DNA from 4 places in the Psychrobacillus sp. NPDC096426 genome. Region 1 is predicted to be linked to each of the others. Evidence: predicted binding sites of a transcription regulator. Region 1 holds the regulator's gene; each other region holds the start of a gene.
The links. Region 1 encodes CtsR, which represses protease genes until heat stress. Its sites were predicted from a motif close to ATGGTCAATAAAGGTCAAACA; they were not measured.

Region 1 (5,927 bases):
GAAGGGATCGATAATCTGGCAGATCTTTTGTCGGCAGGTAAAACAGGTGCACTTTTAGGATCTTCGGGAGTAGGGAAGTCTTCTTTAATTAATGCTTTGTCTGGCGAAGAGGTAATGGCTGTTAATGAAATTCGAGAAGATGATAGTAAAGGACGACATACAACGACGCATAGAGAGCTTACATTATTACCAGGCGGAGGTTTATTAATAGATACTCCTGGGATGCGAGAATTTCAACTTTGGGATACAAGTGAGGGAGTAAGTGCGAGTTTCAAAGATATTGAGGAACTTGCGGAAGGATGTCGTTTTCGAGACTGTAAGCATGTAAAAGAACCAGGTTGTGCAATACAAGGGGCATATACTCAGGTGTACTTAAAGAAGAGCGATATAGAAGCTATGTAAAGTTAATGAGAGAACTTGCACACATCGAGCGAAAAAATGATGTGGCTGCTCGAAAAGTAGAGCGTGGTAAATGGAAACAAATTACGAAAACACAGAGAAGTAATTATTCGAAGAAAAAATAAACGGTAGAAAAGGAGACCAGGATGATTCAGTTGCTTAATCATCGCCACAAAGAGATAGCAGATCAACTGTTGGCGATCCAACTTCCAGCTTATCAAATAGAAGCGGAGATCATACAGTTTAATGGAATTCCCCGGCTAAATGACACATCTCAAAGCCTTATGAGTTCCGATGAAATTTTCCTCGGTTATTTTGAAGGGTTAAAATTAGCAGGATTTATCTCATTTACAGAAACGACAGAACTGATCGACATCTGTAGGCTTGTTGTTCACCCAAAATATTTTCGAAAAGGCATTGCATCTTTGTTGCTAACATACCTATTGTCAACTAAACAGTCCGTTCAACAAATAGTTGTAACGACAGGAGCTAAAAATACACCGGCTATCCGATTGTATGAACGTTTTGGATTCTCTAAAACAAAGGATATCGAAGTAGAGCCCAACTTCTTCATTACCCAACTGAACTATCGTTAAATAAAATAGATATTGAAAAAGAATTCCTTTTTAACTACTAATTCATTCGATTAGTAGTTTTTTTTATTCTTAAGGAAATATATATGTAGACGGTATGCCACGATTTAGGGATACTGCGCACTAAAAAGCTCGATTAAGTGTTCGCTATGATATCCGCTTCAGGCGGACGCTTTCCGCGGGCATGGCTTCAATCTCCTCGTCGCTGCGCTCCTGCGGGGCTTTCAGCTCATGCTATTGCCGCTGGAGTCGCCGCCTTCCGCTTCAATCTACGAAATAAGCTATCTAATTAGCGTTTAGCTAAACAAACCAATAAGAAATATTAGAACCGTTGCATGAAGGCAAAAGCGGTAGCTATCACTATATGAAAAAAATTGCTTATCAATCAGTGAACATGAGCTTCACTATGTTATGTATTACTAAATAATGAATATTTTTTTGAGAAATGATTGCTTCCGTGCCTAAATTGGTTGCTCTTAACCATTTACTGGATCAATTTTTACGAGATACTTACTATTGAATTTCCTCTTCGATTTTAATAAAACTTTTGGTTTATAAAGATAGAAACTAATTTGTCAGCAAGCTCCTTTGATTTTCGCGATAGGGTGGCGACTCCTGCGGGATGAGTGAGACAGATAAGCCATCACAACGTACGCGTAGCGTCGGTGATGGCTTATCGCTCACCCCGCGGAAAGCGTCCACCCTGAAGCGGAAATCCTAGCGGAAACCTAATTGTTGCGCAGTATCCCTATACTGCACCTTCTCCAAGGCGTCAAAAACCAAGATACTTTTAAAGACCATTCATGTTTTTTTATTCGAAAAATCGGGAACACTGAAGTAAGAATCGTATCAATTGCACATCCATAATTTTCTCGTTATAATATAGTCAAAGTTAGTCAAAGTCAGTTTGCGAGAAGAGGTGAGAAGGTGAAAAATATATCTGACATTATTGAAGGGTATTTGAAGTCAATTATAGAAGAAGAGAGTAGGGGGCAAATTGAAATAAAAAGAAGTGAAATTGCTGAAAAATTTCAGTGTGTCCCATCGCAGATAAATTATGTGATTAATACTCGATTCACCCAAGATCGCGGATACTTAGTGGAAAGTAAACGCGGTGGCGGTGGATATATTCGAATCCTCCGCGTTCGTGCGCATACGAAAGCTGATTTGATTGAGCATATAATACAAAGTCTAGAAAATGGTGCATCTGAATCGGTAACTGAAGATATTGTGTTCAGATTAATCGATGAAGAAGTTGTTTCTAATCGAGAAGCAAAACTCATTTTAGCTGCGCTTGATCGAACGACACTTGCTATTCCACTGCCGGCAAGAGACGACCTGCGAGCGCGTATCCTGTGCGCAATGTTACTGACATTAAAATATGAAAAAAAGTGAAAATTAACGGGGTGTTGAAAGGTGATTTGTGAAAATTGTAAGCAACGACCAGCAAAAGTAACGGTTACGCAAGTGCATAACGGTGAACACTTTGAAAGACATTATTGTGAGGTTTGTGCAAATAGTCTGCACCCGTTTTATGTAGAATATAAACAAGATCCATTATCTCTCCATCAACTATTATCGAATTGGTTCAATCATACAGATCAGCAGCCAATGCAACAAATACAGAAAAAACCTCCATTAGAATGCGAAGCGTGCGGTTGGTCTATTCAACAATTTTTAGAAGAAGGCAAATTTGGTTGTGCCTCTTGTTACAATAGTTTTCGTGGGCAGCTGCCTACCGTGTTTAAACGTTTACATAACGGGAACGTGGCACATGTAGGAAAAGCGCCTGGTGCATTCGGTGAAAAATTAGCGTTGAAAAAACGCATTGAAGCAATACGATTGCAGATGAAAGAAGCAATTGAAACAGAAAAATTCGAAGACGCAGCACTGCTCAGAGATGAGGCAAGGGAACTAGAAGATAAGCTTACCGCTGGAGGTGAAGAAACGCATGTCGATTGAACGTTTTTTAGATAATTCCATCTCCAGTTGGATGGCAGGAGATGGTGAGCATTCCGATATTGTCATGAGTACAAGAATTCGACTAGCAAGAAACTTAAATGGATATCGATTTCCGCTTGCATTTACAGAAGATGAAGCGCATAAAATTGACCAATCTGTTTCAGCCACACTATTAGATGCCAATGAGGATCTACAGAGGAACTTTTCTTCCATTCAAATAAAAGACCTGTCCGAATTGAGTCGCCAAGTGCTTGTAGAAAAGCATTTAATAAGTCCTAAACTAGCAAATTCGCCGATGACTGGTTCCGCTCTAATATCCGATGACGAGGCTGTTAGCGTAATGGTCAATGAAGAAGATCATATTCGTATTCAATGCTTATTTCCGGGGCTTCAAATTCAAGAAGCATATATGCAGGCCGACGCAATTGATCGAGTTTTAGAAAAAGAGTTATCCTATGCATTTGATGAACAATTCGGCTATTTAACAAGCTGTCCTACTAATACAGGGACTGGGCTACGCGCGTCTGTCATGATGCATTTACCCGCTTTAACGATAACCAAACAAATGAACCGAATCGTCACAATCATTTCCAGGTTAGGAATGGTTGTGAGAGGGATTTACGGGGAAGGTAGTGAAGCGCTCGGGAATGTGTACCAAGTATCCAATCAAACAACGCTTGGTAAATCAGAGGAAGACATAATTGCCGATCTTCAAAGCATTACGGAACAAATTATTCAGAAAGAAAGAGAAGCAAGGAATGCACTCTTAAAGCATTCAGCCAGCACACTAGAGGATCGGTTATATCGTTCATTAGGAACATTGTCATACGCACGTATTATGACAACGGAAGAGGCAGCTAAATGTCTGTCCGATGTGCGTTTAGGTATAGACATGGGACTCATTGAAGATGTGGATGTGACTATATTGAATGAATGTATGGTCTTTATGCAACCAGGGTTTTTACAACAATATGCCGGAACTACTTTAAATACTTCAGAGCGAGATTTGTTTCGAGCGAAGTTGTTAAGAGAACGGTTGCAAAAGGGAGAAAAAACGAAAACAAAAGGAGAGAACTCGTATGATGTTTAATCGATTCACACAAAGATCACAAAAAGTTTTACAATTAGCGCAAGAAGAAGCGATACGCTTAAAGCACGAATCTATCGGTACAGAACATATATTGCTCGGATTAATCCGTGAAGGTAGTGGTATTGCGGCAAAAGCATTAGAAGCGATTGAAGTGGATACAAAAGTTATTGAAGTCGGAATTGAAGAGTTAGTAGGAACTGGAGCAGAAGAAGTTGGACCAATCGTCAACTATACACCACGTGCGAAAAAAGTAATTGAGCTTTCTGTAGACGAGTCTCGTAAACTGGGGCATTCCTATATAGGTACGGAGCATTTATTACTAGCATTGATCCGTGAAGGAGAAGGTGTAGCTGCAAGAGTTTTAAATAATGCAGGTGTTAGTCTAAATAAGGCTCGCCAACAAGTACTTCAATTACTAGGTAGTAATGACCAATCTCATGGAAATGCTAATAATAGTGCAGCTCCAGCTAGTACTCCCACACTCGATGGATTAGCACGCGATTTAACCCAAATCGCTAGAGAAGGTACATTAGATCCAGTAGTTGGACGTAGTAAAGAAATTACACGTGTAATCGAGATCTTAGCGCGCCGGACAAAAAACAATCCTGTATTAATAGGGGAACCTGGTGTTGGTAAAACAGCGATTGCAGAAGGTCTTGCGCAACAAATTATTCAAAATGAAGTGCCAGAAATATTGCGAGACAAACGAGTAATGACGCTTGACATGGGAACGGTAGTTGCTGGTACTAAATATCGTGGTGAATTTGAAGACCGATTGAAAAAAGTAATGGATGAAATTCGCCAAGCGGGAAATGTTATTCTATTCATCGATGAGCTTCATACGTTAATCGGTGCAGGTGGAGCGGAAGGTGCAATTGATGCTTCGAATATTTTAAAACCAGCACTTGCACGCGGAGAAATTCAATGTATTGGTGCGACAACATTAGATGAATATCGAAAATATATTGAAAAAGATGCAGCATTAGAACGTCGTTTTCAACCGATTCAAGTAGATGAACCATCAGTTGCTGAAGCAATTCAAATTATATATGGCTTACGCGATCGTTATGAGGCGCATCATCGCGTAAAAATTACCGACGAAGCTGTAGAAGCGGCAGTGAAAATGTCAGACCGATATATATCAGATCGTTTTTTACCAGATAAAGCAATCGATTTAATCGATGAGGCAGGCTCAAAAGTAAGGCTGCGTTCTTACACAACACCTCCTAATTTAAAAGAATTAGAAGCAAAGTTGGAAGCGATTCGTTCGGAGAAAAATGCTGCGGTTCAAAGTCAAGAATTTGAAAAAGCTGCATCTTTCCGTGACAAAGAACAAAAGCTTAAAGACGAGCTCGAAAAAATGAAAAATGACTGGAAAGAAAAACAAGGAAAAGAAGAGTCAGAAGTAACGGTGGAAGATATCGCAGCGGTTGTATCCATGTGGACGGGAGTACCAGTATCTAAACTTGCACAAACAGAATCTGAAAAGTTATTAAAACTAGAAGAAAAGTTGCATGAACGCGTAATTGGTCAGTCAGAAGCAGTCGATGCAATTTCCAGAGCAATTCGCCGTGCTCGTGCTGGATTAAAAGATCCTAAACGTCCAATCGGTTCCTTTATTTTCCTTGGACCTACTGGTGTCGGTAAAACAGAACTTGCTCGTGCGCTTGCAGAAGTCATGTTTGGTGATGAAGATGCTATGATTCGCGTAGATATGTCTGAGTATATGGAAAAACATTCAACTTCACGTCTTGTAGGTTCTCCTCCAGGTTACGTTGGATTTGATGACGGTGGGCAGTTAACGGAAAAAGTACGTCGTAAACCTTATTCCGTTATTTTGTTAGATGAAATAGAGAAAGCACATCCAGATGTGTTTAATATTC
Region 2 (5,927 bases), on a different contig from region 1:
TATCTTGCGATTCGAAGAAAACTACCCTATATTTAATTATCAACCTCTCCCAAAAAGTCAGCCTCAAACCGAAAATGAACATACATGTCTTTTCACTTTTTAGGATGATCTAATATAATTTATTATCTTTTTCTAAAGTCACTGCTAAAAATAAATACACAATAATAGATGTTGGACTTGTAAATAAAAATATTAACCTAACAATGGTGGATGATATACCGAAAAATTCTGCAATCCCTCCACAAATTCCTCTTAAAAACCTATCTTTTGATGATTTCTTTAATTTTTGCACAATAATGCCTCCCTCACTAAAAGGTTTGCTACATTTGTCATATTACTGTAAATTCATCTTTTCACGCTCTGTGATTCAATCATCATACTTTCATTATCCAAATTTTTTATCATAGTTGGAAGCTCCCCTAAATCCGTAACTACCAAATCAGTCTCAAATGCATCCCATTGAGCATCTTTTTTCCAAATACCTTTCATTCCCAACTGCTCGGCCGCTAAAATATCATTTACAGGATGGTCCCCTACAAAAACACTTGCACTTGGAGCGATATTTAACCTCATTAATGCTCTTACAAATATCGCAGGATCTGGTTTTTTAATTCCTTCAGTCTCCGAAACTAAAATTGCATCAAAATACTTTTCAATTTCTAAAGCCCTTATATTGTCCATCTGAAATTGACCAAATCCATTTGTAATCATCCCTAAAACTAGGTCATTCTTTTTCACTTCCTCTAACATACTAAGTAGATTCGGAAAAGGAACGCAATGATGCTTAAACTCACTTATATAGTCTTGCAACAAATACTCCCAATCTATTTCTACAATATCGAATTCTTCTACTAATTGTTGATATACTTTATCTTTCCACACATATCCACGACTATCTAACTTAATAAATCTAGTCATATATTTCTCTCTAGGTATATGCCCTAAATAGTTTCTTAATCGATCGTATTGATTTTCTATAAATTTTTTTACCGATGCATCTCGGTCTAGTAAAGTCCCATCCAAGTCAAATAATACTGCCTGAATCATCCATCTATCCCCCTAATTAATCAATCCCAAAAAGTTAGTCTGTGCAAATGCAAAAATAATGATTATCATAAATACCATTTCACTTAATGTAAATATATAATCCTTCCGATTAGTAGCATATTTCCACTCCATAAAAGCACGTACTAATTCGTCCAAAACAAAATAAATCATTAAAACACCAAAAAAATACAATGGAATATTTGCTAATTCGGGGGTCCAATATTCCATATATTGTAAATAATAATGAGAACAAAAAATGTAATATGTAATATCCCACCAATTTTTTTATGTAGATCATTTGCGTATCTATTGGAAAACACACTCTTCTTTTCTACTTTCAGTACTTTTGTCATAATTTTATTAAAAACATACATTAACACAAATACAGAAACAACAAACAGTCCTATCTTTCCCCACACCATGTAAAATCACCTTCCATTAGTGGTAGTTATTTCTATCTTTTTTACAGTTTAGCATAATACTTCGCTTATTTCTCTAATAATTCAATTAGTTTAAATGTATACTTGGATATATTTTAACAGAGAGGGATGTTATTTTGGATGAAAGAAATGAAAAACAAGGAGTGATCCAATTGGTTACAAAAGCAATGGGGAAATAGGTGTCCGTATTCCTAAGTCCATTGCAGATAAACACAGCATTAAAGAAGGATCAGAAATGAATATGTATGCCGATGACAATATGATTACATTAGAAACTGTGAAAACTATTTATACGCTGGACGAATTAGTTTCACAAATCACGGATGAAAACAGACATTCATCTGTTATAAAAGCAAGATCAGTGAAACTAAAAGTAACATTATCTAGCAACGACGATTTACAAGTCATTATCGAAGCATGCTTGGCGAAGATTAAAACTTTAGTAAATTAAAACCACTTCCTATTCATAATGGAAGTGGTTTTAATTAGGATTGTCTTTCTCGTAAAAACACCCCCTTTTTAGGGGGTGTTAGACGTCATTATGCTTTTCGAACAACAATTTCTTCATCCACAACATCTACATGGACCTTTTCAATATGTTCTTCTTCCAAAATAAGATCTGTAAACGGATCCTCAATTTTATCTTGAATGACTCTGCGAAGAGGTCGAGCACCGAACCGTTTATCGTAACCTAGTTTGACCAATGCATGTTTTGCTTCTGAGGAAATCGTTATGTCAATATCATTTTCTGCAATCGTAGCTTGTAAATCTCCAAGCATCAAGTCCACGATTTCAAGTAAATTTTCTTCTGTTAGTTCATTGAATGCAACAATCGCATCAAAACGGTTGAGAAATTCCGGTTTGAAATAAGTCCCTAACATTTCGAGCATGTTGACGGATTCATGTACTGTTTGATTGAACCCTACACTTACTTTTTTGTCGCCTGTTCCAGCGTTACTCGTCATAATGATGACCGTATCTTTGAAGCTGACTGTTCGGCCTTGCGAATCCGTTAACCGACCATCTTCCATTATTTGAAGGAACATATTTTGGACGTCTGGATGCGCCTTTTCGATTTCATCCAGCAGTAAAATGGAATATGGATTACGGCGAACATGTTCTGTCAGTTGACCGGCTTCCTCATGTCCTATATATCCTGGAGGAGAGCCAATAATTTTAGATATCGAATGCTTCTCCATATATTCACTCATATCGAGACGGATTAACGAATCGCGTGAACCAAATAGTTCCTCTGCCAACACTTTTGTAATCTCCGTTTTACCGACACCTGTAGGACCGACAAATAAGAAAGAGCCAATTGGTCGATCTTTAGATTTGAGCCCTGCACGGCTGCGACGGATGGCTTTGGCAATTTTATCGACCGCATCTTGTTGGCCAATCACTTTTTTTCCGAGATTTTCTGCGATTCCCTTCATTTTCGCTTGTTCCGCCGTTTGTAGTTTTGTCACAGGAATTCCTGTTTTTTCTTCTACTATCAACTCAATATCTGCAACCGTCACTTCTACTTGAGGGATGTCCCCATTTTGTTTCGCTTGTTCCAATTGTTTACGCAATTGAATTTCCTCTAAGCGTAAATTTGCCGCTTTCTCGTAGTTTTCCTTTTCTGCCGCTTTTTCTTTTTGTTGAATGACTTCGTTAAGACGTGTTACGATTGACTCTGAATCTGCTGATGTATGTGCCAGATTTAACCTTGCCCCTACTTCATCCATCAAATCGATTGCTTTGTCTGGTAAAAATCTATCTTGAATATATCGTTGTGATAACGTAACACAAGCTTGAATCGCCTCATCCGGATAGCGTACTTCATGGAAATTTTCATAACGATCTTTAATCCCGTTTAAAATGTGAATCGTATCTTCCGTAGACGGTTCCTTCACAATAATCGGTTGGAAACGGCGCTCTAGTGCAGCGTCTTTTTCAATTTGACGATATTCTTTCAACGTCGTTGCACCTATAAGTTGCAGTTCCCCGCGTGCTAAAGCGGGTTTCAAAATATTCCCGGCATCCATTTTTGAACCTTCTGCCGTACCTGCCCCAACGAGTAAGTGGATTTCATCGACGAAGAGAATCACGTCTTTTCGTGTTTGAAGTTCTTCTATCAATTGTTTCATCCGTTCTTCGAATTGCCCTCGAATACCCGTGTTCGATACGAGTGAAGCGACATCTAACAAGTACACTTGTTTGTTCAACAATTTCACAGGTACATCGCCTTCGTGGATTTTCACTGCAAGCCCCTCGGCAATGGCTGTTTTCCCAACACCCGGTTCTCCGATTAAGACAGGATTATTTTTATTTCTTCTATTTAACGTTTCAATGACGCGCTTTACTTCTTGGTCACGTCCGATAACTGGGTCGATCCGCCCTTCTTTAGCATCGTTTGATATATTTTTACCAAGTTTGTCTAACAAACTATTGCCATGATGTTCCTCGGCCTGTCTTGTTTGAGTTCGTGGCTTTTGACCGCCATTTGCTTTGGAAAAATGTTGTGCATCATTGCTAAATGACGGCATTTTTCCTGCAGTCAATTGTGATTGAATATCTTGAAAACAAGATTGACACAGGTGCATTTGCATTCCTTGATGATTCACCTGCACTCTCAAACTCATCGTTGCGTCGTTTTTATTACAATGTTGACATTTCATACTTGTTTCCTCCTTCAATTAACCATTTGACTTTGACTATCTTTAACCTTAGTATACACTGACCTATTTTGACTTTCAAATTATTTGCTTGGGTTTTGATTGGATTCATTACATCCTAAAATTAACTACTACTAGCAATGGAATACATCAGACATGAATAGATAACAAATAAAAACTGCCCAGAAATCCGTCAGTTAGATTTCTGGGCAGTTTTTTATTTTGTAATTCACTTAAAACTTCGAACCGCCATACCCATACTCATCAAGTAGCTCTTCAAAAGTTTTATTTTTTTCTTTTTGCTTTTTTTCAAAAGCAAGCTGTGCTTGTCTTTCTTCTTCTTTCGCTTGCTCTTTTGCTACTAGTTGTTTCTTTGTTTCTTTTAATTTATCCAGCACATCGGAAGAAAGCTGATCAAATAGACCATTTCCTTCTTCTTTTTTTGCTACTGGCTTTACTTGTTGTTTTTGTTTTTTCTTTGCCAAATGGTTCACCTTCTTATGTTAACGTTTAACGATTGTCGCTACTCCTTGTCCTCCGCCGATACAAAGCGTTGCAAGGCCTGTTTTCGCATCTTGTTTCTCCATTTCATGAAGTAAAGATACTAAAATACGTGCACCACTTGCACCGATTGGGTGACCAAGTGCAATAGCTCCACCGTTCACATTTAGTTTATCATGATTAAATGATAATTCTCTATCGACTGCAATCGATTGTGCCGCAAACGCTTCATTTGCTTCGATTAAATCAATATCACTAAGCGCTATTTGCGATTTTTGTAACACTTTTTTTACTGCTTCCACAGGTCCAATTCCCATGACACTTGGATCTACTCCGGCAGATGCATTTGCAACAATAGTAGCTAGTGGTGTTATCCCTAATTCTTCCGCTTTTGCTTTAGACATAACGACTACAGCAGCTGCTCCGTCATTAATACCAGAAGCATTTCCTGCAGTTACGGATCCATCCTTCTTAAATGCTGGACGAAGCGTACTTAATTTTTCTTGGGTTGATCCTTTTTTCGGATATTCATCCGTATCAAAAATGATTGGATCTCCTTTACGTTGTGGAATTTCTACCGGTACGATTTCATCCGCAAATTTTCCTTCTGCTATGGCGTTTACAGCTCGCGCTTGTGATCTCGCTGAAAAAGCATCTTGCTCTTCTCTTGTAATATTATACTGATCGCACAAGTTTTCTGCAGTAATTCCCATGTGATAGTCGTTAAATGCACACCATAAACCATCAGAAATCATACTATCTACCACTTTTTGATCGCCCATGCGGAAGCCATCTCTAGCATTTTTTAATAGATAAGGGGCTTGGCTCATATTTTCCATTCCACCAGCAACGATAATGTCCGCATCCCCAGCAATGATTGCTTGTGTCGCAAGGTGGATTGCTTTAAGACCAGATCCACAAACTTTGTTAATAGTTAGAGCTGGCACAGCTACAGGTAGGCCGGCTTGGATGGAAGCTTGTCTCGCTGGATTTTGTCCTAAGCCCGCTTGAAGTACATTCCCCATAATCACTTCATCTACCGACTCTTTCGATACACCTGCTTTTTCTAATGCTTGTTCAATAACAATGGCACCTAACTTAGTTGCTGGCACATCTTTTAATGCTCCTTGAAAGGAACCAATTGCCGTTCTAACTGCACTTACGATAACAACTTCGTTTGTCATATTCATTTCCTCCTCATTTTCCCTATATTTTTACCCATCTTCGACTTCCCTTTTAATTCTACTAAATATCTTTAAAAGTTGCTTGTTTAAGCAAC
Region 3 (5,927 bases), on a different contig from region 1:
TGCGCAGCAATCGTAGATCCTATCATATAAATTTCTATATCTTTCGGTGATATTTTTTCTTCGATCATTTGTTTTAAGACAAGCGCTGTTTCTTCATCGTCTCCGTGACTAATCGCAATTACTTGTTCTTCTAAACGTTCACCGCGTTCTTCCATCAATTCAATCATACGCTTGATCACTTTTTTACGACCACGAATTTTTTCGATTGGGACTAGTTTGCCGTCCTCTACATGCAAAAGAGGCTTTATATTAAGCAATCCACCGATAAAAGCACTTGCTTTGGAAACTCTACCGCCTTGTGCTAAATAATCTAAATCTTCCACGGTGAAAAGATGTTCCATATGCTCGGCTTGAAATCTAGTTTTTTCTTCAATAGTTTGTAATTCAAGACCTTGATCTTTTAAACGGACAGCCTCTTTTACGAGCAGTCCATAACCAAGTGAAGCACATTTAGAATCAATAATCGTTAACTTTAAATCGGGATATGTTTCCATTACTTGTTCACGCATCATCACCGCTGTACTATATGTTCCGGAAAGTGAGGATGAAAAGGCAATATACAATCCTTCCTCTCCGGATTTCGCTAAATCCTCAAACACACGCAAAAAGTTTTCTGGTGAGGCTTGAGAAGTTTTGGGATGTGCTCCTTTTCGAATCTCTTCATATACTTGTTTCGCATCAATTCCAATTACGTCTTCGTATTCCTGCTCCCCAATATGCACTCGCAGCGGGAACAATTCTACTTGACGTGATTCATAAAAAGATTTAGGTAAATCACTAGCACTGTCTGCATATAATTTCATCTTTTATCCCCCTAAAATGCTATTTGCTTTAATTTTAATCTCTCTATTAAGAAATCTGCTATTCCATCTTCATTGTTTGTGTTCGTTATTTCGTTTGCGATATTTTGCAATGGTTTGATTGCATTCCCCATTGCAACCCCAACTCCTGCATACTCAATCATTTCCAAATCATTGTCTTCATCTCCAAAAGCAATAATTCGTTCTTGAGGTATGCCTAAATAAGAGGAGACATGAGATAAGCCAACCGCTTTGTTTAACCCGTGGCGAACAATTTCGATCACATCCCACGGCGCACCCCATCTACGGTGATCAATTACTTCTGCGTGGACATCGCGTAAATGTTTACGGACTAAATCGACCGAATCTTCCTCCGCATGAATAAGTAAACTCGTAGGATCTTTTTGTAAAAAAGTACGTAAATCACCGGTCGTAATGTTAGGATTCCCTAATGCAAATGCAGACATCATTTGTTCATCATGATAATGTAAGTAGACGTCATCTAGCACTTCTGCAAGCATATTCTTAATGGAGTAGCTTTCTACAGCCTCGACTACTTCCTTTACGACTTTCAATTCGATTGGTTTATGTACAGTTTGCCATGATTTATTCATAGGGTGGTGTACAAATGCTCCATTAAAATTGACAATTGGTGTTGTTAAACCAAGCTCTTTATAATACATTTCACTCGATCTATACGGTCTTCCAGTTGCAATCATTACTTCATGGCCTTCTTCTTTTGCTTGAAGAAGTGTGTTTTTCGTTTTGTTCGAAATAACCTTTTCATCTGTTAATAAAGTTCCATCTAGATCTAATACTATTAAATGACGTTGCAATTGAAAAACTCCCTTCTATTCTTATATAAAGTGTATCGTGTTCATATAAGAAGGTCAAAATGTATAGTTTATGCTTTTTGTAAATTTTGAATTGCTTTGTTAAAATAATAATATATACAAAAAGGTGGGGGAAGTAAAATGATTGTACAACAAGAATCCTGGCGGAATATTCCTTTATTACATATTTATCATGAAGAAACGCAAAATAATGCACCAATCGTTCTTTTTCTACACGGTTTTGAAAGCGCAAAAGAACATAATCTCCATTATGCTTATCAATTAGTCCACGATGGATGTCGTGTCATTTTACCAGATGCCCACTTACACGGAGAACGAGATGAACAATTAGATCAAGTCGAGTTAAGCCTACGTTTTTGGGAAACGGTATTAACTTCGATAGAAGAAGTGGGCATTTTAAGAGAAGAACTACAAAAACGTGGCTATATAACCAATCAGAAAATTGGGATTGCTGGTACTTCCATGGGTGGTATTACAACGCTTGGTTGCTTAACTTCCTATCCTTGGATAGATGCAGCGGTCATCTTGATGGGAACTCCAGGTTATGTGGAGCTTGCGAAAGCACAGATGGAACAAGTGGAGCAAAAAGGCTTTCAAATACCATTAAATGCGGAAGAACGAAAAAATATGCTTGATACTCTAGCTACGTTCGACGCAACAAACCAAATGGAAAAACTAAAAGGCAAGCCGCTGTTTTTCTGGCACGGGGAAAAGGATTCAGTTGTACCTTTTGCACCTACCGCTCAGTTTATTAAAATATTGGAAGAAGAATTTGGAAATCACTCGATCGAATTTATGAAAGAAAAATCAGCAGGACATGCCGTATCACGTAAAGGGATGTTAGCAGCAACGAAATGGTTTGCAAACAGTTTGGCATAAATACACTAGTTTGTTATGATGAATGAAAGTGATAAAGGAGGATTTCAAATGAATCAAGATATGAAAGACAGCATGATGGCTGCACTTGAAAATGTTATTGACCCTGAGTTAGGCATTGATATTGTCAATTTAGGTTTAGTATATGATGTAGATTTGACGGAAGAAGGTACGGCAAACGTTACAATGACACTAACATCTATCGGTTGTCCAATGGGACCGATGATTGTGGATCAAGTAAAAACTGCCCTAGGTGAATTACCAGAAGTAAAAGAAACAGAAGTAAACATCGTCTTCAATCCACCATGGTCAAAAGAAAATATGTCAAGATACGCAAAAATCGCTCTTGGTATTAGATAAATAGAAAAAGCGCAAGGCATCTCTTAGATCGCCTTGCGCTTTTTTACGGGAAGAACTGCTTCGTTTTAGGAACTAAATGGTAAAGAGCAACCAAACAAAAATCAAAAAGCACTCATCATAAGCGAAAGCATGAAAAGTGCGTTAATTAATCAATCCGGCAAATATGTAATGGGCAATTGTCGCATTCTACTTCGGTTCGTAGAAAATGCAAATCATGTATGGTAATAATCCCTTTAACAAACGTAATGATGCCAAGCTTTTTTAAATCATTTAGCATTCGATTAACTACTTCTCGGCTCGTAGCACAAAAGTTTGCTAATTCTTGATTTGTTAAGGCATAGTCGATTATCACGCTACCATCCATTTGTTCTACACCATATGTGTTAGTAATACGAATTAGCGTAGAATAGAGCGCCCCTTTTTTGCCATGCAACAATAAGTCTCTAAAGCGAGTTTCATTTTTTAAGTTATGTGTTTGAATAACTTTCATCCATTCTATTATTAGCAAGGAAGAGGAAGATAAGAGTTTTTCGAGCTGATCACGGGGTATTACTAGTAAATGAGTGGGTTCATTCGTGTGTGCTGAAACGGAATGATAAATAACTTCGCAAAAAACAGAAGTTTCCCCGATAAAAGCATTTGGACCTGCAATGCGAATAGTTAACACTTGGCCACTTTCTGTATCTTTCGTTATTCGGACAGAGCCTGACTGGATAAGATAGACATCTTCCTAACGTTCTCCTTCAAGGAAAACAGGGCGATTTTTTTCTATTTTATGAATGGAACCAAATTGTTCAAATAATGAATAAATACCTTGGGGTGTTGAAGTATTATCGTCCATATAAAATCACAACCTTTCCATTGCTAGGATAATAATAGCATATTCACTATATGTATCGAGTTAAGATCACATTTCTTTACAAATTTCACAAAAGGATATTATAATTGAATTAGTCAAAGAAGGTCAAACAATTTCAAAAAGGAGATGTTTGGTTATGCAAATGAAACAACAGGATGAAAAAAGCCCTTTAGAAACGTACGGACGTAATTTAGTTACGGCTGTTAAAGAAGGGAAAATGGATCCAGTTATTGGTCGAGACCAAGAAATTAGAGATGTTATACGAATATTATCAAGAAAAACAAAAAATAACCCAGTGTTAATAGGAGAACCAGGTGTTGGGAAAACGGCTATTGTCGAAGGATTAGCACAACGAATCGTTCGAAAAGACGTACCAGAAGGATTAAAAGAAAAAGAAATTTTCGAGCTTGATATGAGCTCCCTTATAGCTGGTGCGAAATATCGAGGAGAATTTGAAGAGCGTTTGCAAGCTGTCTTAAAACAAGTGAAAGATAGCGAAGGGCAAATTATTTTATTTATCGATGAAATTCATACAATAGTAGGCGCTGGTAAAACGGATGGTGCGATGGATGCAGGCAATATGTTAAAACCGATGCTGGCACGCGGTGAACTGCATTGTATCGGTGCTACGACATTAGATGAATATCGCATGTATATAGAAAAAGATCCTGCACTTGAAAGACGATTCCAACAAGTATTAGTGCGAGAACCATCCGTAGAAGATACCGTATCTATTTTGCGCGGATTAAAAGAACGTTTTGAGCTACATCACGGTGTCCGCATTCATGACCGTGCGATTGTGGCGGCAGCGGAACTTTCGAATCGATATATCACAGAACGATTTTTACCCGATAAAGCAATTGACCTTGTAGACGAAGCGTGCGCGATGATTCGAACAGAAATAGATTCGATGCCACAAGAGCTCGATGAAGTAACAAGAAAAATGATGCAATTGCAAATTGAAGAACAAGCATTAATGAAAGAAAAAGATGCTGCAAGTCAAAAACGCCTAGAAAATTTACGTGAAGACTTAAAAGAATTGGAGCAATCCTCTAGTGAGATGCGCAATAAATGGACAGAAGAAAAAGAATCCATTCAAGTAATTCAACAAAAACGAGAAGAATTAGACCGATATCGTAGAGAATTAGAAGATGCGGAAAATAAATACGATTTAAACAAAGCAGCAGAACTGCGTCATGGGAAAATTCCGACATTAGAAAAAGAATTACATGCTTACGAGGAACAAGTTAACGAAGACGCAAGTAATAGATTATTGCGAGAAGAAGTAACCGCAGAAGAAATTGCTTCTATCGTTTCTAGATGGACAGGAATTCCAGTGACGAAACTGGTAGAAGGAGAACGCGAAAAATTGCTCCGTCTAAAGGAGACGCTCGGAGAAAGAGTAGTCGGTCAAGACAAAGCAGTTCAATTAGTAACAGAAGCGGTTTGGCGTGCAAGAGCAGGTATTAAAGATCCGCATAAACCAATTGGTTCTTTCTTATTTTTAGGTCCTACTGGTGTTGGGAAAACGGAACTTGCTAAATCACTTGCTGCGAATTTATTTGATTCAGAAGAGCATTTTATTCGAATCGATATGTCCGAGTATATGGAAAAACATAGTGTTTCTAGATTAGTTGGTGCACCTCCAGGATATATTGGTTATGAAGAAGGCGGTCAATTAACTGAAGCAGTGCGTAGAAATCCATATTCGGTTGTCCTACTGGATGAGATTGAAAAAGCGCATCCAGACGTTGCGAATATTTTATTGCAATTAATGGATGACGGAAGAATCACGGATAGTCAAGGACGAATCGTTAATTTCACAAATACAATTGTTATTTTAACTTCCAATATAGGTTCTCAATATTTAGCAAGTACAACAGGTGTTGTTGGTGAAGAGGAAGAGGCATTAGTAATGGCCGCTCTACGTGAACATTTCAAACCCGAGCTATTAAATCGTATGGACGACATTATTATGTTCCATTCACTCACTACCTATCATTTTGAAAAAATTGCAGAGAAATATGTGAAACAGCTACAAAATCGTTTGCTTGAACAAGAAATCACATTGCAAGTGGAAGATTCGGTTATTAAATGGATTGTAGATGAAGGCACGGATGCGGCGTTTGGTGCAAGACCATTGAAAAGATTCATTCAACGACATTTAGAAACAGCGGT
Region 4 (5,927 bases), on a different contig from region 1:
ACAAACGCAGCAGATAAGGAAACAACTTTATATACTATTACATTATACGAGGATGGAGTACTGATGTTCGCTCCAGGATCTGATTTAGGACTTCTTGGTGACATCACTACAGAACGACATATCATGCTATATGAAAAAATCAAGCTGATGCTAAATGAATTCGCTGAAAATTGATAATCAAAAAAACCAACTGATTGTTGGTTTTTTTTCTAGTTGAGAACGTATTCATGCTAAGTTTCACTTCAAAAAAAGAAGAGCCTACGCTTATAATTTCAGTACAAACTCTGCTTCCCCTTCATTGATGTTGCCTGTTTTTTGGAATCCGAAACTTTCGTATAGCTTGATAGCTACTTCATTGTCTGGCTCCGTTGATAGATAGATTGTCTCACAACCTTCTAACTGTTTCATATCGTCCAAAATCAACTGAATAGCCTCTCTGCCATAGCCTTTCCCCTGACTGGTATGATCAATCATTAATCGACATATCCAGTAATTCTTAGTATCTTCATCTAACCCATACATCGTGAAGCCAATCGTCTTGTCATCTACCTCAATGCCTCTAACAATCCATCCAGTTTCGTAAATCGATTGCACAATCGATAGCGCATTGGAAGCTACGAATTTTTCTATTACAGTCGCCTTTCCATCCTCATTAGTCGTCAAAAGAACCGTTCGTAGCCAGTTATCCTTGTTGATCTCTACTAGTTTCATTCCCAAATCCCCCATTCAATACTTCTTTATTATGTTATCAAGGAATCGAAAGAATCACATAAATAAAAATTGTTAAAAAGCCCTATTGCAGGACTTTTCCATTAATACTTTACCATTTCCGTCCTGCTCCGCCGCCTCCGGAACTACCTCCACCGAATCCGCCGAAACCTCCACCAGAACCTTTTCCACCACTTCCGCCTCCGAAGCCGCCAAAGCCACCTCCGAAACTCCCTGGTCCATACATTCTTGTACTCGAACGTCTTCTACCAGAGCCGGGTCTTCCGCCACCACCACCGCCGCCAGACATTATGGTGTAAATTAAATAAATGACGACGATTATGATAATAATAGTCGATAACGAAAAACCTTCACCGGATGCTGCTGGATCTTTTGGTTCTACAAGTTCCCCGTCCCAGCCGTATTCTGTTGCAACTTCATTGTATAGCACTTGGTATGTGGAAAGTACCGCATCATCTATATCGCCCCGTTCTAAGAAAGGCATCGTATATTCATCAATAATTCGACCTATTTTCCCATCAGGCAACGCACCTTCTAAACCATATCCAACTGTAATCGCTATGTCGCGATTCCCTTCTTTTGTCGGATCCGTTTCAATAACAAATAAAACACCATTATTTTTTTCTTTATTCCCAATTCCAAATTCTCGGATGACATCTACACTAAACTGATTAACATCTTGCCCATTCAAAGAATTGATAATCATCACAACAATTTGTGCACCTGTTGCGTCATCTAGTTTTTTGCCTAATTGTTCTACTTTTTGCTCTGTTTCATTTGATAAAAAGCCTTCATAATCTTGTACATACAATTCTCCAGATATCGGCTTTGGAATATCGGATGCTGCTGCAGCTACCATTGGAATGGAAATAAATAAAAGTAGCGCAGTTATGAGCAAACGCGCAACTTTACTCATTACTTCCCAGCTCCTTCAAAATCAACAATTGGGGCTTCTTTTGCATTTGCATCGGCTTTAAAATATTCTTTTTCATCGAAGCCAAAGATAGAAGCGATAATACTTCCGGGCATACGTTTTACTTTTTTATTATAATCTGAAACGATTCCATTATAGTCCTGTCTCGCTACTGATAAGCGATTTTCTGTTCCTGCCAGCTCATCCATCAATTGGCGGAAGTTTGCATCAGCTTTTAATTCTGGGTAATTTTCTACAACAACTAGTAACCTACTTAATGCACCAGATAATTGATCATTTGCAGCTGCTTGTTCTTCTGGTGTATTCGCCCCCGCTAATTTAGAACGAGCGTCCGCAATATTCGTTAGCACTTCTTTTTCATGTGATGCAAATCCTTTTACTGTATTCACAAGGTTTGGAATCAAATCCATTCGGCGTTGTAATTGGTTTTCTACTTGCGCATACGCTTTATTTACATCTTCTTCCCCATTTACAAATCCATTGTAGCTAGGTATTAGTATTGCCGCAAAAATGGCGATAATCACGACGATTATTACTAAAGGTCCTAAAATTTTTTTCATCTCATTCACCTCTAACTAAGTATAGTGTTAATTTTCCTTAAAACTAAAAAGTAAAACATACTATGTATACGAAAAAAAGCTTAATTGGTTTCAAAAACACCCTTTTCAAATTAGAAAAGGGTGCTTAAATTATACTTATCCGTTCTTTCGATCGTGCGGTGGACTTATCGTTTCCTTATTCGTCACTTCAAGTACATCAAGCAGGAAAACGAAAATCGGAATCCCAACGATCAATCCCCAAACACCAAAGAAGCTTTCCGAAAAAATAAGAACGATAAACGTATAAAAAACGGGTAAATCCGTTTTGGAAGACATTAGCTTTGGATTTAAAATATACGCTTCAATTGCATGGATGATCAAAATTGCCACTACTACATAGGCTACTTTTAGGACTCCCCCAATTGTAAAAGCGATTAAGACTAATGGAATGAGCGATATAATTACCCCTGCAACCGGAATAAGTCCTAAAAAGAAAATCAAAATTGCCAACCCAAATATTTGTGGAAATCCCAATATGCTTAAAGCAATTACGGTCAAAATAGTATTGACGATTGCAATAATGAATTGTGCTTCAATTACTTTTCCGAAAGTGCGAGTAAACTTTGATGCAAAATATTCAACCTCATAATAAAAAGGGGCAATCTTACTATATTTAAACTTACTTGTGAATTCTTTTAACCGTGGTTTTTCTAGCAAGAAAAACAAGCTCAAAATTAAAGCAATCATGACTTGAATGCTCGTTTTACTAATACCTGTAAAATATTTCAGTAAAAAGGAGAACCCATTTTCTAAATAAGCAGTAAGCTGATTTTTAGAAATAATCATTTCTATATAACCAATTAACACATTTTCATGTGGCTGTGTATAAAAAGCAGTAATTTGCTTAGCAAGTTGGCTGATTTGCACCGTAATAATAGGTAAGTATTTCACGATGCCTAAGGTCAGTAGTCCGACAATTAGTGAATACAAAATGATAACAAGGGTTTTTCGGTTTAATCGTATGTATTTGACTACAAATTCTATGAGGCGATCCATCAGAAACGTGAAAATAAAAGTCAATAAGATTAGATTCATCATACTCCTCATGCTATAAAGTATGAAAACAATAAAAGCAAAAATTAAAACTCGTTTTACTCCTTTTTTTTGAAAAAACTCCGTTACAACATCCATATACCGCAAAACTCCCTATCCACTTTTTCGAAATTCGCCGGAGGCTTTAACTTCATTCAGAAGTTATTGTTTGCTGAATGAAGTTAAAAACTCCCTTATAACGCCTCTTTCTTTCATTATTACCTTATATTATGGAGATAACAAGCGAAACGTTCTTGTCGATTCATTGAACAACAAAAAACACGCCGAAACGTTGCAATATCGTTTTAGCGTGTTTTCCCTATAATTTCAGCTTAACATTGAATTACCTTATATTACGCCCCCGGAGGGAATCGAACCCCCATCTCAAGAACCGGAATCTTACGTCATATCCATTAAACTACGGAGGCAAGCGACTAATCTATTATACAAATGATTTGTAAATAATTCAACCTAAGTTTTTAGTGCTTAATATTTGACCTTCCTTGACCTTAATGTGTATGATAAAGTTACAACTGAGATATACTTTTCAGTAATCAACTTACAATACCACCTTTGAAGGAGGCAAACAGGATGAATTTAATTCCTACAGTAATTGAACAAACAAATCGTGGAGAACGTGCATATGATATTTATTCACGATTATTAAAAGACCGTATCATTATGCTTGGAAGTGGCATTGATGACAATGTAGCGAACTCCATCGTGGCTCAGCTTCTATTTTTAGAAGCAGAAGATCCAGACAAAGATATTTCTATCTATATCAATAGTCCAGGTGGAAGCATCACAGCTGGTATGGCAATCTACGATACAATGCAGTTCATCAAACCAGATGTACAAACAATTTGTATTGGTATGGCTGCTTCTATGGGAGCATTCCTTCTTACAGCTGGAACAAAAGGAAAACGCTATGCACTTCCTAACGCAGAAGTAATGATTCACCAACCACTTGGTGGAGCACAAGGGCAAGCAACAGAAATCGAAATTGCTGCAAAACGTATTCTGTTCTTACGCGACAAGTTAAACAATATTATGGCAGAGCGCACTGGCCAACCGATTGAAATCGTTTCAAGAGATACAGATCGCGATAACTTCATGACTGCTGAACGTGCAAAAGAATATGGTTTAATCGATCATATTATCGAGCGCAGCGAAATGAAAAAAGCATAATAATTATGTTACCCAAGGAAAATTCACTTTCCTTGGGTATTTTTTTTTAAAATAAACCTAAACCAAACGCAATGCCACTTGAACGAAACAATTGAAACAAACTACCCTTATAAAGGATGGATTCGCAATATAGAAATACTGCGTCGTAAGGAATTTAACGCTAGGAAAAACCGGTCATCGAAAGCAATCATTTCTAAAAAGAACGAGTTAATTTGGAAAGAGTTAACAATAAATATGCGATATCATCCCAATAAATGATTGCATGAAACGAACTTGGAGAGAGGCCAGTCCAAGTTGTTTGAGAAGATTGTCCAAGTTTGGGGAGAGATCGTCCAGCTATTTGAGAAGATTGTCCAGGTTTGGGGAGAGATTGTCCAACTTTAGCGCTAGATTGTCCATCTATTTAAGAAGATTGTCCAGGTTCGGGGAGAGATCGTCCTAGTTCTATACGATTGTCCAACTTTAGCGCTAGATTGTCCAGCTATTTGGGAAGATTGTCCAGGTTTGGGGAGAGATCGTCCAAGTTCTATACGATTGTCCAACTTTAGCGCTAGATTGTCCATGTTCTATATGATTGTCCAACCTTCGTGCTAGATTGTCCAAGTTATTATTCTAGTAAATACTCCACTTATTTTGAGTTAGAATTTCTATCCCTATAATGTGTTAATTTATAGAAAGTGGCTTACCTATATGATTGAGGGAAAGTCAGTTACATAACATTTTTTTATGGATGACTAAGCTACAAAAAGAGCTACCCCCTAGTCAAAATTGACATACTGGGATAGCCCTTTCTTCTTATGCTTCATTGGAGATAAATTTCGCTAATGTTTCTACCGCTTCTTCTTCGTCAGAACCTTCCGCGCTTAAGATTACAGTAATTCCTTTGCTTATTGCTAAGCTCATAATACCCATAATACTTTTAGCGTTTACTTTTTTCTCATCTTTTTCTAAATATACATCCGCAATATAACGATTTGCCTCTTGAACAAATAATGCAGCTTGTCTTGCTTGTAACCCTGCTGGTAATTTCACTTCCACTTGTTTTTCTGTCATCAATATACGCTCCATTTCACTAAATTGTTTCGCCTCTACGAAGTGCATCTGCGATTTCATCTATTTTCCGTAAACGATGATTAATACCAGATTTACTAACGTTTCCAGTAGATACCATCTCACCTAACTCTTTTAATGTTACATCTTGATATTCTACACGTAAACGTGCTATTTCCCGTAGTTTGTCCGGTAATTGATCGAGACCGATTGAACTTTCTATATACCGTATGTTCTCTACTTGGCGAATAGCCGCGCTAATCGTCTTATTTAGATTGGCCGTTTCACAGTTAACTAAACGGTTTACGCTATTACGCATATCTCGGATAATACGGACGTCCTCAAACTTTAATAAGGCACTGTGGGCACCAGCAATGCTTAGGAAATCAGAAATT

Region 2: ACIQYS_RS11260 (ATP-dependent Clp protease ATP-binding subunit) is a predicted target of CtsR. The motif match lies at 4,180-4,200, and genes of this name have one in related genera.
Region 3: ACIQYS_RS05685 (ATP-dependent Clp protease ATP-binding subunit) is a predicted target of CtsR. The motif match lies at 3,841-3,861, and genes of this name have one in related genera.
Region 4: clpP (ATP-dependent Clp endopeptidase proteolytic subunit ClpP) is a predicted target of CtsR. The motif match lies at 3,785-3,805, and genes of this name have one in related genera.

The regions. Positions count from the first base shown of each region.
Region 1 is NZ_JBIWEX010000006.1:160,444-166,370, forward strand. It holds partial or broken gene rsgA (ribosome small subunit-dependent GTPase A) at 1-524, shown strand, start outside; gene ACIQYS_RS07275 (GNAT family N-acetyltransferase) at 546-995, shown strand; gene ACIQYS_RS07280 (CtsR family transcriptional regulator) at 1,920-2,387, shown strand; gene ACIQYS_RS07285 (UvrB/UvrC motif-containing protein) at 2,409-2,954, shown strand; gene mcsB (protein-arginine kinase McsB) at 2,944-4,044, shown strand; gene ACIQYS_RS07295 (ATP-dependent Clp protease ATP-binding subunit) at 4,034-5,927, shown strand, end outside.
Region 2 is NZ_JBIWEX010000011.1:85,420-91,346, forward strand. It holds gene ACIQYS_RS11240 (PspC domain-containing protein) at 110-292, opposite strand; gene ACIQYS_RS11245 (HAD family hydrolase) at 346-1,047, opposite strand; partial or broken gene ACIQYS_RS11250 (DUF4181 domain-containing protein) at 1,060-1,469, opposite strand; gene ACIQYS_RS11255 (AbrB/MazE/SpoVT family DNA-binding domain-containing protein) at 1,675-1,938, shown strand; gene ACIQYS_RS11260 (ATP-dependent Clp protease ATP-binding subunit) at 2,027-4,150, opposite strand; gene ACIQYS_RS11265 (YqkE family protein) at 4,381-4,632, opposite strand; gene ACIQYS_RS11270 (acetyl-CoA C-acetyltransferase) at 4,651-5,832, opposite strand.
Region 3 is NZ_JBIWEX010000005.1:17,158-23,084, reverse strand. It holds gene ACIQYS_RS05710 (DegV family protein) at 1-803, opposite strand, end outside; gene ACIQYS_RS05705 (Cof-type HAD-IIB family hydrolase) at 815-1,636, opposite strand; gene ACIQYS_RS05700 (prolyl oligopeptidase family serine peptidase) at 1,775-2,533, shown strand; gene ACIQYS_RS05695 (metal-sulfur cluster assembly factor) at 2,582-2,890, shown strand; gene ACIQYS_RS05690 (Crp/Fnr family transcriptional regulator) at 3,036-3,605, opposite strand; gene ACIQYS_RS05685 (ATP-dependent Clp protease ATP-binding subunit) at 3,886-5,927, shown strand, end outside.
Region 4 is NZ_JBIWEX010000019.1:53,980-59,906, reverse strand. It holds gene ACIQYS_RS15730 (hypothetical protein) at 1-174, shown strand, start outside; gene ACIQYS_RS15725 (GNAT family N-acetyltransferase) at 265-711, opposite strand; gene ACIQYS_RS15720 (TPM domain-containing protein) at 821-1,645, opposite strand; gene ACIQYS_RS15715 (LemA family protein) at 1,645-2,223, opposite strand; gene ACIQYS_RS15710 (AI-2E family transporter) at 2,359-3,393, opposite strand; tRNA gene ACIQYS_RS15705 (tRNA-Arg) at 3,651-3,722, opposite strand; gene clpP (ATP-dependent Clp endopeptidase proteolytic subunit ClpP) at 3,886-4,482, shown strand; gene ACIQYS_RS15695 (HPr family phosphocarrier protein) at 5,278-5,535, opposite strand; gene whiA (DNA-binding protein WhiA) at 5,555-5,927, opposite strand, start outside.